Regions from separate parts of the Planktothrix pseudagardhii genome, predicted to be linked through region 1. Evidence: riboswitches for the same ligand, from Rfam matches in the RefSeq annotation. Region 1 holds a riboswitch; the other holds the start of a gene.
The links. A riboswitch is a leader RNA that binds a small molecule or an ion and turns the genes downstream of it on or off. The one in region 1 is predicted to bind cyclic di-AMP.
Positions count from the first base shown of each region.

Region 2: linked by a shared signal. The riboswitch ahead of ntrB (nitrate ABC transporter permease) and the one ahead of NMK36_RS16690 (cation:proton antiporter) in region 1 are both predicted to bind cyclic di-AMP.

Region 1 covers NZ_LR882967.1:3,911,879-3,919,818, forward strand. The annotation lists gene NMK36_RS16675 (Calx-beta domain-containing protein) at 1-1,249, shown strand, start outside; gene NMK36_RS28805 (hypothetical protein) at 1,398-1,526, shown strand; gene NMK36_RS16680 (IS630 family transposase) at 1,571-2,608, shown strand; gene NMK36_RS16685 (M48 family metallopeptidase) at 2,717-3,361, shown strand; cyclic di-AMP (ydaO/yuaA leader) riboswitch at 3,471-3,620, shown strand; gene NMK36_RS16690 (cation:proton antiporter) at 3,886-6,027, shown strand; gene NMK36_RS16695 (hypothetical protein) at 6,054-6,545, shown strand; gene NMK36_RS16700 (ArsB/NhaD family transporter) at 6,619-7,940, shown strand, end outside.
Region 2 covers NZ_LR882967.1:302,765-310,704, forward strand. The annotation lists gene NMK36_RS01225 (SGNH/GDSL hydrolase family protein) at 1-188, shown strand, start outside; gene NMK36_RS01230 (ABC transporter ATP-binding protein) at 278-1,036, opposite strand; gene NMK36_RS01235 (ABC transporter permease) at 1,054-2,271, opposite strand; gene NMK36_RS01240 (pentapeptide repeat-containing protein) at 2,813-3,790, shown strand; cyclic di-AMP (ydaO/yuaA leader) riboswitch at 4,026-4,183, shown strand; gene ntrB (nitrate ABC transporter permease) at 4,278-5,120, shown strand; gene NMK36_RS01250 (ABC transporter substrate-binding protein) at 5,162-6,262, shown strand; gene NMK36_RS01255 (IS630 family transposase) at 6,315-7,427, shown strand; gene NMK36_RS01260 (hypothetical protein) at 7,500-7,757, shown strand; gene NMK36_RS01265 (ABC transporter ATP-binding protein) at 7,787-7,940, shown strand, end outside.

The sequences.
Region 1 (7,940 bases):
TGATAATGATCCCAGCGATAATCTCCTCTTAAATAGTGCAACTTATTTGGGAACAACGGGAAGTGATAGTGCAGCATCAGTAGAAATTTCGCCCGTTGATAATAATATTATTGTGGCGGGTAATTTTAACGGGGTGGGAGAAATTCAACGCTTACAAAATGGCAATACTTCCCCCTTATCAACTACCCCATTAGGTGGTCTTGTTAATGATTTAGATGTGGATCGAGATAGTGGGGAAATTGTCGCCGTTGGGGATTTTGGAATTAAAGTTTATAATCCTACTGCTAATACGGTTTTATGGCAACAACCCGGCAGTTTTAATCGAGTAACGATCGCAAATGATGGCACAGTTGCCACCTTAAATAATAGTACCGATACCGTAACATTATGGAGTCCAACGGGAACCTTATTAACGAGTGCGACCTTAACAGGAACTAATGTTAATCCGGCGGATATTGCGATTGATCCTACCACAAAACAAGTCTTTGTTACGGGATATAATCAAGTTAGCAGTATCTTACAAACTCCCTTTTTACGAGGGTTTGATTCTTCCTTGAATTTATTATGGAAAACCTGGAACTTTACTGCGGCTGAAGTCACCGGACAAAATTTAGGTGCAGATACACGGGGAGAACGCATTACTATTGGTCAAGATGGTGGACTTTATTTCCTAGGAAGAACCGACGGCGGAAATAATGTTTTTCAACGCAATGGTCAAAATATTACCCAACCTTTAACCACTCTGGTTAATGTAGATTCTTTTAATAATTTCTCCGGTGCAGGTGCAGGCTCTTTCACATTCCATAGCAAAATTAATCCCAATACGGGAACAATAGATCAAGGTCAATTTATTGTCACCCGAACTAACACAGGAGCAAATAGTTTTACCCCGAATTCCATCACGGCTGATGAATTTGGTAACGTATATATAGGCGGATCTTCTGCATTTCAATTGCAAAATCGTCCGACTAAAACCATTAATAGTCAACCCGTTGGTGCTTATACCTTGGGAGAAATGGCAGTATTAGGATTATCCTCCGATTATACCGTCCGAAAATTCTGGACTCCCTTAACCCAAACAAGTGATGCAGATGGCGCTAAAGGAACTATAAATGGTTTTACCGTTGCGAAGGGTCAAGCGGTGATTGTTGGGACGGTAACACAACCCTCTGTTCCCACAACAACTAATGCTATTAATCCTAATCCATTAGGGGGAAATGATGCTTATTTAGCTACTTGGTCAGTTTAGCTCAGAAACCGGGTTTCTTCATAAAATTTGATGGAGACTCACAGATAACGGTTAGAAACCCGGTTTCTATAATCTGCGTCTATGAGCTTAAGCCTACTCCCACTTTTATTTTCTACCTCTAACCTGTGAATTCTCACACACACTCACTATGTTAAAACGCTTTGCAATGACCCGATCTTTGCGCCATCGTTGGTTGTATCCTTTGATTTCAATAACCGTTACCCTCAGTATTTTATTAAGTTCAACGGTTGCTATAGCACTTCCAAATGAGTTATAATAAATGTAAGGTTAGCAATAATCCCCCAAAGCTGGCAACGGAAAATGAATATAATCGACGAAATAGACGATTTTATCAATCAGACAAAAGATCCTAGAGAAATTAAAAGAGCGATCGCTGTCAAACTCAAATTACAAGGTAAAGCCTACCGGGAAATTCAAGACTTATTACAAGTTTCTCAAGGATTTATTAGCCAATGGAAAAATCGGGTGCTTGTGGAAGGAGTAGACAGTTTAAAACTTCAATATAAAGGAAGGAAAGGTTATCTAAGCCCTGAAGACAAACAGAAAATTATTGAAGAATTAAGGGAAAGAGATTGGTTAAGATTGTCTGATTTACAAGTTTTGTTAGAAAGGGAGTATGGAGTCGTGTTTCAATCCCATCAAAGTTATTATAGCTTGCTGGAAGAGGCTCGCATCAGTTGGAAAAAAAGCCAAAAAAAGAATCCGGCTAAAAATGAGCAGTTAGTCCAAGAGAAAAAGGAAGAAATTGAAAAAAAGTTAGCGAGTTGGAAAGAGGAAATAGGGGCGGGAAAGCTGACAGTGTTTATGATTGATGAATGTCATCTTCTTTGGGGAGATATTTTAGGGTATGTTTGGGGAAGGACGGATCGAAGAATAGAAATTCCCATCAAAAATCAAAAAGAAAGGCAAACTTATTATGGAGCTTTAGATTACCAAACGAAAGAATTTATTATCAAAGGTTATGCGGCGGGCAATACAGAAAATACCGTAGACTTTCTCCAGTATTTACAACAGCAAAATCCGGGGAAAAGGTTGGCTATAGTCTGGGACAATGCCACTTATCATTGTTCTCAAAACTTTCGAGATTACTTAACTCAAGTTAATCAAAATTTATCGGAAGAAGAATGGCGGATTACTTGTGTAAATTTTGCTCCTAATGCGCCGGAGCAAAATCCGGTTGAAGATATTTGGTTACAAACCAAAAATTTCGTGAGAAAATTCTATCATTTATGCCCATCTTTTAAAGTAGTTAAGTGGCTATTTGAGTTTTTTGCTCAGGGGCAAATTTTTGATTTTCCCAAGCTTTTTATGTACGGGATTTTGCCACAACCTATTTAGGATTGCTATAGTTGGGCAATTCCGTTACCAGAGTTAATTTTTAGGGGAGTTCAAATTATCCAATTATCGAATTTATCAGCCCGTCAAGAAGTAGCAATTGGAGAGCAAATTAATGAAGAATTACTCACCAAGCAAGTTAAATTATTTCGGAACCCAGAAGCTCAAAACTATATTAATCAAATTGGTCAACGTTTAGCCCAAGCCAGCGATCGCCCCAATCTTCCCTATACATTTCAAGTGATTGAGGATCGTAATATCAATGCTTTTGCCACAATGGGGGGGTTTGTTTATATTCATACTGGGTTAATTGCCGCCGCCGATAATGAAGCGGAATTAGCCAGTGTCATGGCCCATGAAATCGGACATATTGGGGGTCGTCATGCGATTAAACAAATGCGCCAAGCTGCTGTTGCTGCGGGGGTAGCGACCGTCGCCGGAGTAGATCGAAATAAATTAGTTCAAATTGGGGTAGAACTGGCCTTAAACCGTCCTAAAAGTCGTGAAGCTGAATATGAAGCTGATCGCATGGGTTTAGCAACTTTAATTCGTGCAGGTTATGCTCCACGAGGAGCCGTTGATTTTATGGCAAAATTATTAAAAAGTGGGTCTCCTCCAACGATTATCAGCACTCATCCCGCTACCCGCGATCGCATTTCTGCCATGCAACAACTGTTAGATCCAAGTATTATTAATTCTGGGGATGGATTAGATAGCAATTCCTATCGCGCCACGGTTGAACGGATTTTATCTTAACTTCATCGAATTAATTGAACCCTTAGTGCCTTGAATGTAGAGTTCAGGGCATTTTTGATCAGTAGGAATAGACAAAATTCAATTAATATGGTATGGTGACTTTTTAAGTAGAGTCAGTCAGCCTAATCCACTCTTTTTTAATGGAGTTGGAACGGGGGAACCATTTTTAGGGGCTTATCTTGATTGTTTACTATTGTCGAGAAGGACATCTCTCAGTCCTAGCCCGTCAGCTAACCCCGTCGGCTGTGAGAGAAGACTGTTGAGTGGCAAAATTTTTGTCATCGCCTTCACCAGGATTCTAAAAAACGAGGCTCTGTTATTTAATAACATTCAACCTATGAGTGTTGAATCGTGAGGTAAGACACACTTTCCAAGGTGTACGATAGTCATGCAGATGGCTGAGTGTTGAGGTTTACCGATTTTGGGGAATCAAAGCATAAATCGGTTATCCACAAATTTAACGAGTGCGGGGGTTAATCCTTAATCCCTGTTAACTTTCTTTTTGTTCCAATTTGAGGCTGACTATGCACCCTGCAATTTTAGTTCTTTTGCAAGTCTTAATAGTGATTGGGTTATCTCGATTAATGGGGTTAGCTTGTCGCGCCATTAAACAACCCTTAGTCATTGGAGAAATTATTGCCGGAATTATGCTAGGGCCATCTTTATTAGGGTTAATAGCCCCTGATGCGATGGCGGCTTTATTTCCGGCTGAAACCTTATCCTACTTAAATGTTTTATCAGAAATTGGACTGATTTTCTTCATGTTTTTAATTGGGTTAGAACTAAACCCTAAATATTTAAGTGGACAGATAGAAACGGCAGTTTTAGTTTCTCATGTTAGTATTATTGTTCCTTTTTCATTAGGCATTTCTTCGGCGTTAATTCTGTATCCGATTGTTTCTAACGATAGTGTTTCATTTACAGCCTTTGCTTTATTTTTAGGTTCAGCATTATCGATTACTGCCTTTCCCGTTCTAGCTCGAATTATTACAGAAAATAATTTACAAGGAACCCGTTTAGGAACCTTAGCATTAACTTGTGCCGCCGTAGATGATGTCACCGCCTGGTGTTTATTAGCCTTAGCGATCGCCGTTACCCGAACCAATAGTATATCCGGGGCATTTCCTACCATTATGGCCTCAATTCTTTATATTACTTTAATGGCAACAGGTGGACGCTGGCTCTTACAAAAACTCTCCATTCATTATAAACGCCGAGGACGACTCACTCAATGGGTTTTAGCTTGGATTTATATGGGAGTGGTAGCATCGGCATTAATTACAGAACTGATTGGAATTCACTTAATTTTTGGGGCTTTTTTAGTCGGTGCAGTCATGCCAAAAGATCCGGGTTTAATCCGAGAAATCGCCGAAAAAACAGAAGATTTTGTTCTAATTTTCTTACTCCCGATTTTCTTCGCTTACAGTGGATTACGCACAGAAATTGGCTTACTCAATCGTCCTGAATTATGGTTATTATGCGGGTTAGTGATTGTGGTTGCCATTACAGGAAAATATGTGGGAACTTATGTCGCAGCCCGAGTGAGTGGCATTAATAAACGAGAAGCTTCTGCTTTAGGTTGGTTAATGAATACGAGGGGATTAACTGAACTGATTGTTTTAAATATTGGTTTAAGTTTTGGGGTAATTTCACCCTTGCTATTCACCATGTTAGTGATTATGGCTTTAGTGACAACCTTTATGACCTCACCGTTATTAGAAAGAACCTATCCTAAAGAATTAATTAAACTGGATTTGATTCAACCTGAACCTCAAGCCATTAGTCCTCAACCCATCAATCCATCCTATCGAGTTTTGGTTCCCGTTGCCAATCCCAACACTCAAAAAGGATTATTACAATTAGCCTTAGCCATTGCTGGAAAACCTCCTGCGGTCGTTCATCCGTTAAGTTTAGTAGAACTAGAAGAAGATTATTTATTTCAAAGCACCCCCGATGAAGCAAATCGTTTGATTTCTGAACAACAAAAACGCTTAGAAGAATTAATTGAAAGTTTAGAACCCCCGGAACTCAGACAAGGAGTTTATCCTATTATTCGCATTGCCCATGATGTCGCTAAAGAAACGGGAGAAATTGCCCTAGCCGATCAAGCTAATTTAATTTTAGTGGGTTGGCATCGTCCTGCCTTTAGTGACAATCGTTTAGGAGGAAGAGTCGGTAAAATTTTGAATACCTCCCCGGCGGATGTTGCCGTATTTGTAAACAAAGAGCAGCCCCAACTTCAGTCTTTATTAGTAGCCTATGCGTCTAATATTCATGATGATTTAGGGTTAACCTTAGCTCTGAGAATGCTATTTAATGACCCCAATCGTCAGTTAAAGATTTTAGTAATACTCAGCGAACCTGGAGAAGAATTAAGTTATGAATTACGAAATACAATTGATTCCTTACCGACCCCAATTCAAGCCCGTGTACAACTGGTTCGAGCCGAAGAGACTTATCCCATTCAAGCGGTGATTGAAGCTTCAAGAACCGTAGATTTAACCATTGTAGGAACCAGTCGGACTTGGGGAATTGAACGGCAAACTTTAGGACGTTATACCGATCAATTAGCTCAAGATTGTCATTCATCATTACTAATTACTCGGAGCTATTCTCAAGTGACATCACACATCACATCTTTATTACAACAACCCATCAATACCTAACCTAAAATTTAACTTTGATCAATATTATGCACCAACATTTTCACGCCAAATCCTTAGCATTTTATGGGGCTATGACTGCTGCGGTCTTTCTACTTTTTCAAGCTGTCACAGCCTATGGAGAAAAGCAATTAAAAGCACCCGTTAGTCTTGGGGGTGACTATACCATCGAACTAGAAAACCCTCCTCAATGTTTAAAAAATCGAGATCTAGTTTTAAAAATAGAGCAATCAGGAATTTATGTTTTTGCAAATTTAGGGTTAAAAAATGCTGAACATAATCGAGATAAAATTCAATTACAGGGCAACCTTAAGGATCATAAAATGAACATATCAGGAACTTTAAATCCATTCTTTGTTTGTGCAAATGATTCCTTAAATTCTTTGAATATATTGACTTTAGAAGGTATATTTAAAGAAAAAGAAATTACAGGTAAACTCGATACTCCAACTTTATCAAATCCTATTAATTTTAAAGCTGAGTTAAATCTTGTTTCCCCATCAAAAAAACAAGCTCATTAATCCTATCAACAGGAGGTAATTTGTTTAAAATTATGAGTAATCTGCTGGTAAAATCTCTATTTATTTAAAACAAATGTTATCACTAGAAACACTGGATTCTTTAATTGCTGGAAGTATTTTTGTCGGAGTTATTATTCTGATCATGGGAGAGTGGTTACACCTCACCATTGCAGCATTTTTAGGATCTCTCCTCCTGATCTTTTTCCACGTCATGAGTTTAACTGAAGCTGTTCACTATATTAGTCGTAGTTATGCAACTTTAGCTTTGTTTTTTGGCGTGATGATTTTAGTTAGAGCCTTTGAACCCACTAAAATTTTTGAGTATTTAGCGGTTAAAATGATTTGGTTAGCCAAGGGAGAAGGGAAACGATTACTATTAGGAATAGTAGCGTTAACTACCCCCATTTGTGCTATGTTACCCAACGCCACAACGGTAATGTTATTAGCACCTTTAATTCCTCCCATTGCTCAGGATGTAGGCATTGATTTTGTCCCTTTATTAATTTTAATGGTTTTCATTGCCAATAGTTCAGGATTATTAACCTTAGTGGGAGATCCAGCCACATTTATTGTCGGAGATTCGATTAATATTAGCTTCGTAGATTATCTACAACGCTTGAGTATTGGAGGAGCATTAGCAGTTGTTAGCGTGGTGATTTTATTGCCTATTTTATTTCGTAAAACCTGGAATACTAAATTTGAACATTTAGAAGATTTACCCCATCCGCAAATTAATCATCCTCGAACTTTAGCAATGGGGGGATTAATTATGGCTTTTGTTTTAACGTTTTTTGTCATTGGAGAAACCCTACCCGTTCCCATTTCTCCGGCGGCGGTGGCGTTATTAGGAGCCGCTTTAGCCTTAATGTTAGCCCATCACAGTAAAATTGATACGGTTAATCATATTTTGCGGGATTTAGACTGGAGTACCTTAATTTTCTTCATGTCAATTTTTGTCTTAATTGGAGGATTAGAAAAAACAGGAGTCATTAACAGTTTATCAGGACTTCTAGCAATTATTTTAGGAAAAAATATCGCTCTGGGTTCAATTTTACTATTATTAACAGTAGGAATTATTTCTAGTGTTGTGCCAAATATTCCCTTAGTTGTGGCGATGGTTCCTTTGTTAAAGCAATATTTAGTTAATGTGGGATTTGTGGGCGCAGAAGTGCTTGACCCTGCTTTTAACGGACAGTTTCCCCCGGAAGTATTACCACTATTTTATGCAATGATGTATGGAGCAACATTAGGAGGAAATGGCACATTAGTGGGGGCTTCTTCTAATATTGTTGCGGCGGGAATTTCTGAACAACATGGACGAACCATTTCGTTTAAAACCTTTCTTCGGTATGGGATTCCGGTAATGGTTGTCCAATTGCTAATGGCGATTTTATA
Region 2 (7,940 bases), 3.6 Mb from region 1:
CTAATGAATACTTATTCTGGGATGATTTCCACCCGACAACGGCAGGTCACAAATTAATAGCGGATGCTGCTTATGCAACTATTGAAAAAGAATTCAATTCTAAGTCTGTTCCTGAACCCAGTACCGTATTTGCTTTAACCGGATTAGGGTTAGGATTACTGTTGAAAAAGAACAAAAGTCTAAAATAAGACATATAGCCATTTTATCCCTAGACAGAAGAACCGGGTTTCTTGAAGAAATCCGGTTTGTCGGTAAAATTCTAGCTGATTAAAAAAAATTAAAAAATAGCACTGTGTAAATCATTGGGCTTAAGATGGGAATGAATTACTTCCCCATCTTTAAACCAAACAATGCGATGAGTTTGACGGGCAACATCGGGTTCATGAGTTACCATTACAACGGTCATTCCACTGGCATTTAATTCTGTAAAAATATCCATGACTTCTTGAGTCGTTTGAGAATCTAACGCCCCGGTGGGTTCATCTGCTAATAATAACACCGGACGATTAACAATTGCACGAGCGATGGCGACCCGTTGTTGTTGACCCCCTGAGAGTTGATTGGGTTTATTATTTAACCGATTTTCTAACCCAACTCGAATTAACGCTTCTTTAGCGCGTTCTCGACGTTCTGTGGCGGGAATTCCTGCATACATCATCGGTAAAATCACATTGTCTAAGGCACTCAGTTGCGGTAAAAGATGGAATTGTTGGAACACAAATCCTAATTTAATATTTCTAATTTTGGCTAAATTATTTTCTGACATTTTCGCTACATTCACCCCATCCAAATAATAGGAACCTGTGGAGGGACGATCCAAACAACCAATAATATTCATCGCCGTTGATTTTCCCGAACCCGATGCCCCCATAATAGAACAATATTCTCCTTGTTCTACGGTTAAAGTTACCCCTTTTAACGCCTGAACTTGAATATCACCCATGCCATAAACTTTGGTAACATTTTCTAAATGAATAATAACAGGTTTGGGTTGTAAATCTTGATTTTCTGGTTGGGTGGAAATTGATGTTTTCATAATTTAATGTTGACAGCTTAAACACTTCTTAAAGCAACAATAGGGTCAAGTTGAGCCGCTTGTTTGGCGGGAACAACACCAAAAAATAATCCAATTCCCCCAGAGATGCTAACGGCTGTTACAATCGCAACGGTAGAAATTCCGGCTTCTAAAGGAGTGAACGCACCTACTAATAAAATACCACCCACCCCAATCAAGGTTCCAATTAAACCCCCGGCGGCGGATAAAATTACAGATTCAATCATAAACTGAATTAAAATATCAGATTGGGTGGCTCCAATCGCTTTTCTTAAGCCAATTTCTTGGGTTCTTTCCGTCACCGAAACCAACATAATATTCATAATTCCAATCCCACCCACTAACAAAGAAATGGCGGCGGTTGCTGCTAACAAAATGGTTAAAGCTCCGGCAATACTTCCCAAAATATTCATTAAATCTTTTTGGTTACGAACGGTAAAATCATCTTCATCAATCACTTTATGACGTAACCGCAGTAAATTTTCTATTTGGAATTGAGCCGCAGCCATATTATCTTGGCTATCAATGGCAATGGAAATAAACGTTACTTGAGTTCCATAAGGTGATTTATTCCCGATAATTCGATTCGCCATTGTAGTTAAGGGGACAAAGGCATTCATATCTTCATTACTGCCAAAACTGGAGCCTTTTGGCTGCATGACTCCCACCACTTGTAAGCTCATATTTCGCAGTCGAACAGATTTACCAATGGGGTCTTCATTGCCAAATAATTGTTGAGCTAATTCCGATCCTAATGCTACAACTTGTTCATTACGTTTTAAGTCTAAATCCGTAATAAATCGACCTTTAGCAATATCAAAATTCCGCACCGATAAATATTCCGGTGTTGTTCCGACGACCGCAGCCGAGGCATTATTACTGCGATAAGTCATTAATTCACTGCCATTCAAAGAGGGAGCAACTTGTTCAACAGATGGGACTTGTTCTGCGATCGCTCTTGCATCTTCTAAGACTAAATTTTGGGGGGGAAATACCGGACGACGTTGAGATTCTGGACTTCCAGGTAACACAAATAAAACATTTGGCCCCAAAGAATTCACTTGATTATTGACAAATTTCTGAGCTCCTTCTCCAATACCAATCATGGCAATAACAGAGGCATTCCCAATAATAATTCCTAACATGGTTAAACTACTTCGCATTTTATTGGCTAATAGCGTTGTAGTTGCCATTTTGATACTCTCTAGGAAATTCATAATCTGGTTGTCAGGGGTTGGAGGTTGGGTGTTGAGAAATGGTGTGTGCGTTTGTCACTGACGCACCCTACATTCCAGAAGGGTTGAACCTTTTCTCATTATATTATAGCTGATATAGAATCAAGTTTCATCGCAGCCAGAAGACTTGATTTTGATTCAGAATATTAATCCAGTTTGAACAATTTAGGAGGGACAACCGGGTAAATATTGACCGGGGATCAGGAAAAGAGTTACTGCGGGAAGACGTTACCATTTCTATTAAAAAATCTTTTCAAAAATTCTTAAGTTTTGATAGGGCGTTTTAAAATGAGTGAAGATAATGTTATATTAAAAAAAACACAAACTATAAACAAAGGACAGTCAAACGGGTAAACACCCTCAACACTATCAAAGAAAAGCTTGGTGTTTCCAGCTAAAACAGAGAAGAGCTTCTCTTTCCTCAACTCTCACTCCTAATCTTGCTCGGTATGATAACAATGAATTCTACTATATTAATGATTGATAAAATCAAATCTAACTCAAAAATAATGGAGTTTTAGCCATGAATGACAAACAGATTCAAGAAGAAGCAAAAAGCTATATTAAGACCCTTTTTAATGCCAACACAGATAGTTTATTAGAATTAGCAAAACTCATCGGAATTGACCTGACAAAAGATTTAGTGGGTATTGATTTAAAGGGTCTTAATTTGGCAAAAACTGACTTAAGAAATGTTAACCTGAGTCAAGCCAACTTAAGTCGCGTTAACCTAACTGAAGCCAACCTCAGTCAAGCCAACTTAAGCCAAGCGAATTTAAGTGGTGTTAACTTAATGGGAGCCAACTTAGAGAATGCAAATTTAAGTGGAGCCAACCTCAGTAACTCTAATCTCATTCACACCAATTTAAAAGCAGCAAACCTCAGAGAAGCAGACTTGAGTGAAGCTTATCTCAGCTACACAAATCTGAGTGGCGCAGACTTAAGTAAAGCTTACCTCAGTGGAGTCTATTTAGGAAATGCCAATTTAATCGAAACTGACCTGAATCAAGTTTATTTAAGTCAAGCCAACTTAAAAGGAGTCAACCTAAGTGGACTTAATCTCAGTGAAGCTTATTTTATGGGAGCAAATCTCAGTGAAGCTGATTTAAGTTATGCGGATTTAAGTGGAGCCAACCTCAGTCGAGCCAACTTAAATAAAACAAATTTGATGGGAGCGAACTTAAGCGGAACTAACTTGATGGGAGCGAATTTAAGTGAAGCCAACTTAACGAAAATAAATTTAGTGGAAAGTAATATTAGCCGAGCAAACTTAACGAGAGCAAATTTGTTTCAAGCGAATTTAAGTTTGGCTAATTTGTGTTTTGCCTCTCTAAATCTCGCTAATTTAAGTCTCACGAACTTGAGTGGAGCTATTGTTAAAAAGACTCAATTTAGATCGAACCTAGGGATTTCACCAGAAGCCAAGAATGATCTCATTAGTAGGGGTGCAATTTTTGATGATTATATTGGCAATAGCTTCAACACTTTAAACCCTCGGTAAGAGTTGTAATTTTCTATCCAAACTATTTATTAAAGCTTAAAGGAAATCCTACAATTACTTATTTCTAAAGATAGAACACGGCTATTGCAGGGGAAAATTAAAATCGGGCTGAAACCTTTAGTCTGAAAGAATTTCTGTTTTTAAATCCCAGAGAAATACGTTAGAACTCAGAGCAAATTTCAACTTTACCCTTGCAACTTTAAAAACGATGTGTTAACGTCATAGTCAAATATGGCGAAGAAGTCAGCCGAGTCTTGCTGTTGACTAGCGATAGTCAGCAAGAGCGGGGGAACCAAATTTTTGGGGCTAATCTCTTTTGATAAATAATAAAGAGAAGGGTATCTCTCAACCCCAGCCCGTCAGCTAACTCCGTAGGCATTGGGAGGAGACTGAAACAGTCAGAATTATTCATAATCTGACGAGATTCAGTGTTCCAGGCCAGTATCTTTTTCTTCGCATTCACTGACCTAGACTCTGAGGAAAATTAATGTTCTTACAATTGAATCTTGCGACTCTCGCAGTCGCTGGACAGATGGCGTGGAAAAAAACCAAGCCCATCTTATTTCGGGATACGTTTCTATTACCAACGTTAGGATTTTTAGGGGTAATTTTTCTATGGTGGTTTGCGGCAACATTCCTCACAGACTTAATGCCAACCCCTTTAGAAGCCTTAATCGATAGCCGAGAATATGCTAATCCTTTTTTCAGAAAAGGGCCGGGTAATTTAGGATTAGGTTGGCTATTAATTGCCAGTTTACGCCGAGTGATCTTAGGGTTTTTATTAGGGGCTGTGGTGGCAATTCCATTAGGGTTTTTAATTGGAATGTCACGCCCTGCATTTTTAGCGTTAAATCCTTTAGTTCAAATTTTTAAACCTGTTTCTCCTTTGGCGTGGTTGCCCATTGCGTTAGCCATTTTTAACTTAGCTGAACCCTCCGCCATTTTTGTGATTTTTATTACGTCTTTATGGCCGACTATTATCAATACAGCACTAGGAGTTGCCAGCGTTAATCCTGATTATTTAGATGTAGCCAGAGTGTTAGAAATGCCTCAATGGAAACGAGTGATTAAAATCATTTTACCCGCCAGTTTACCTTATATTTTTACCGGATTAAGGATTAGTTTAGGGATTGCTTGGTTAGTGATTGTAGCGGTGGAAATGTTAACCGGAGGTGTGGGGATTGGATTCTTTGTTTGGGATCAATGGAATCGCTTGAATTTAAGTTCGGTATTCTTAGCCGTATTTGTAATCGGAATAACCGGATTATTACTCGATTACGGTTTAGGTCAAATTCAAGCATTAGTAACTCATCACCGCGTACAAGCATGAGTTTAATTTCATAAAAGTTCAATTCAAAATCCAAAAACAATATGACTACCCGACGTCAATTTTTACACGCAATGGGACTGACGGCGACGGGACTGGCGTTGTATTCCTGCAACGTGGGTAAACCTCCCACCGCCCAATTATCGGAAGCCGCCTTAGCCGTTGAACCCGTTGTTGACCCCAAAACCTTAGAAAAGCCCAATATTACCGTTGGTTACGTTCCTGTTAATGATTGCGCGCCTTTTGCTGTTGCCTATGAAAAGGGATTTTTCCGCAAATACGGACTCAATGTTACCTTATCCCGTGAGGCAAGTTGGGCTAATTCCCGGGATGGTATTATTTTCGGGCGTTTAGATGCGTCTCCCGTCGTTTCGGGTGCTGTTACCAACGCCCGTATTGGAGCCGAAGGTGCACGAAAAGCCCCCTTGTGTGCCGCCATGACCATTCACCGCCACGGAAACGCCATGACGATGAATAAAGCCATGTGGGATTATGGTTTGCGTCCTTGGCATGAATATAACGGCAATTTAGAGGAATTTGGGCGAGATTTTCGAGGCTATTTTGATGCTTTGCCTCCTGAACAACGCATCTGGGCAGTTGTCTTAAGTTCGGCAATTTATGAATATTTTGCCCGCTATTTATCGGCGGCGGCTGGGGTTGATCCGATCCAAGAATTTCGGATTATTATTATTCCCCCACCTCAAATGGTGAACAATATTAGAATTGGCGCCATGCAAGCTTATATGGTGGCAGAACCTTGGAATACTCGCGCCATTACAGGCAATGAAAATGTGGGTTTTACCTTTGCTCAAGGCTCTGAAATTTGGTATGGACACCCTGATCGATTATTAGGTGTGATGGAATCATTTATTAATGAAAATCCCAAAACTTATCGCAGTTTAGTAAAAGCGATGATTGAGGCTTGTCAATATTGTAGTAATCCTGCTAATCGACCGGAAGTTGCTCAACTAATTACTGACCCTTCTTTTACGGGAGCAAAACCGAAAAAAGGAGCCATTGATAAATTTACTAAACCTGGAATTGTGGGGGATTATAATTATGGCGGATTTGATAACCAACAACGAATTATTTCTGATCCCTATACGACAATTTTTTATGATTCTCCTCCGAAGTTAAGCTGTTAAGCATCTAAATAGGGTATAATGAAAAACCAAGTTTAGAAAAATCAATCAAAAGATGCCTGCTAAAAATCATTTAAATGAAAAGCAAGTAGAGAAACTACAGAAAAGATTGAAAGAGGAAGAAAATGGACAAATCCGAGAAAGAATCTTGATTTTATTATTGCTAAATGATGGTAAAAAGCAAAGTGAAATTGCCAAGTTTTTGGGCTGCTCATTAAACAAAGTATGTTATTGGTGTGTACATGGAGACCCTGACAAATTAGAAAGCCTAAAAGATGAAAGAATGAAAGGAAATTATAGAAAAGCCACAGACAAATATATAGAGATATTATTAGAAACAGTAGAAAAAGAACCGGAAGAATTAGGATATGAATTTGGGAGATGGACAGGAGAAAGATTGGCAACTTATTTAGAACAAATCACAGGAATCAAATTAAGTAGTTCACAAGTGAGAAAGATATTAAAGGAAAAAAAGTATGTTTATTTGTGGGCAAAGTATAGCTTAGAAGAGAAAAGAGATCCAGAAAAAAGAAAATTATTTAAAGATAAAATAGAAGAATATTTGAAAATAGCAAAAGAAAGTCCAGAACAATTACAGGTATGGTTTTGGGATGAAAGTGGATTTAATTTAAGAGTGATAAAAAGAAAGAATTGGTGTAAAAAAGGGAAGAGGAAACAGATTAGAGGAGACAGGAGGAAAGGAAGAGTTAATGTGATGGGAGGATTGAGGTACTCGGATAAAAAAAGATTTGTAGAATTTCTGGATAAAGGAAATGCAGATAATTTTTATCAAGTGTTAAAAAGTTTTTATCAAGAGCTAATTTATGAATGGGTATTAGCGGGAAATCAAGCAGAAGAATTTGTAGAAAAAGGAGCTAAGATCCTGATTATTCTTGACAATGCAAGTTTTCACAAAAAAGAAGAGTACCTAGAAAAAATTAAAGCAGAAATGCCGAATGTCTATTTAGAATTTCTTCCAGCATATAGTCCAGATTATAATTTAATTGAATTAGTCTGGCATTCAGCTAAAGAATATATAGCTCATCGACTCTTTAAATCAGTTGATGAGCTAGAGTGTTTATTACATCAGCTTTTAAATGAAGGACAGTTATCTATTAAATGGGGACGTAAACTTAAAAACAAAGGTAATGCTATAATCACAGTTTAAATACACAACAGCTTATCGTATATTCCAGGGATTCATTCTACGTTTTTATGGCAGTCTCAAAGCCTTTGGTTAATGACTCAAGCGGCTCGTTGGGGACAAATTAAAGAAATACCTAAAGATGCTGAGAAAAAAGCCCACCAAGCTTGGCGAACGGATTTATATCGAGAGATTGCAAACGAAATGGGAATTGAATGTCCGAAGGAGGATTATAAAATCGAACCTGCTGAATTTTTTATTGATAAAAAAGCTTTTGATCCGAGTGATCCAGTCGGTTATCTTAAGAGTTTTGAAATTCGGGCTAATCGTCCTCAATCTTTATTTTTATCTTAGTTTATCTTGAATATCTCGTGAGGTTTATTATGAAACAATTCCCAACTTCAATCTCAACCCCAACTTCTACTTTAAACGCCTCTGGATTTTTAACTATTGAGAATTTAGTAAAATCCTACCCTAATGCCAATGGCGGAGAATTTGTGGTTTTAGATCAAATCAATCTCACCATTGGTGAGGATG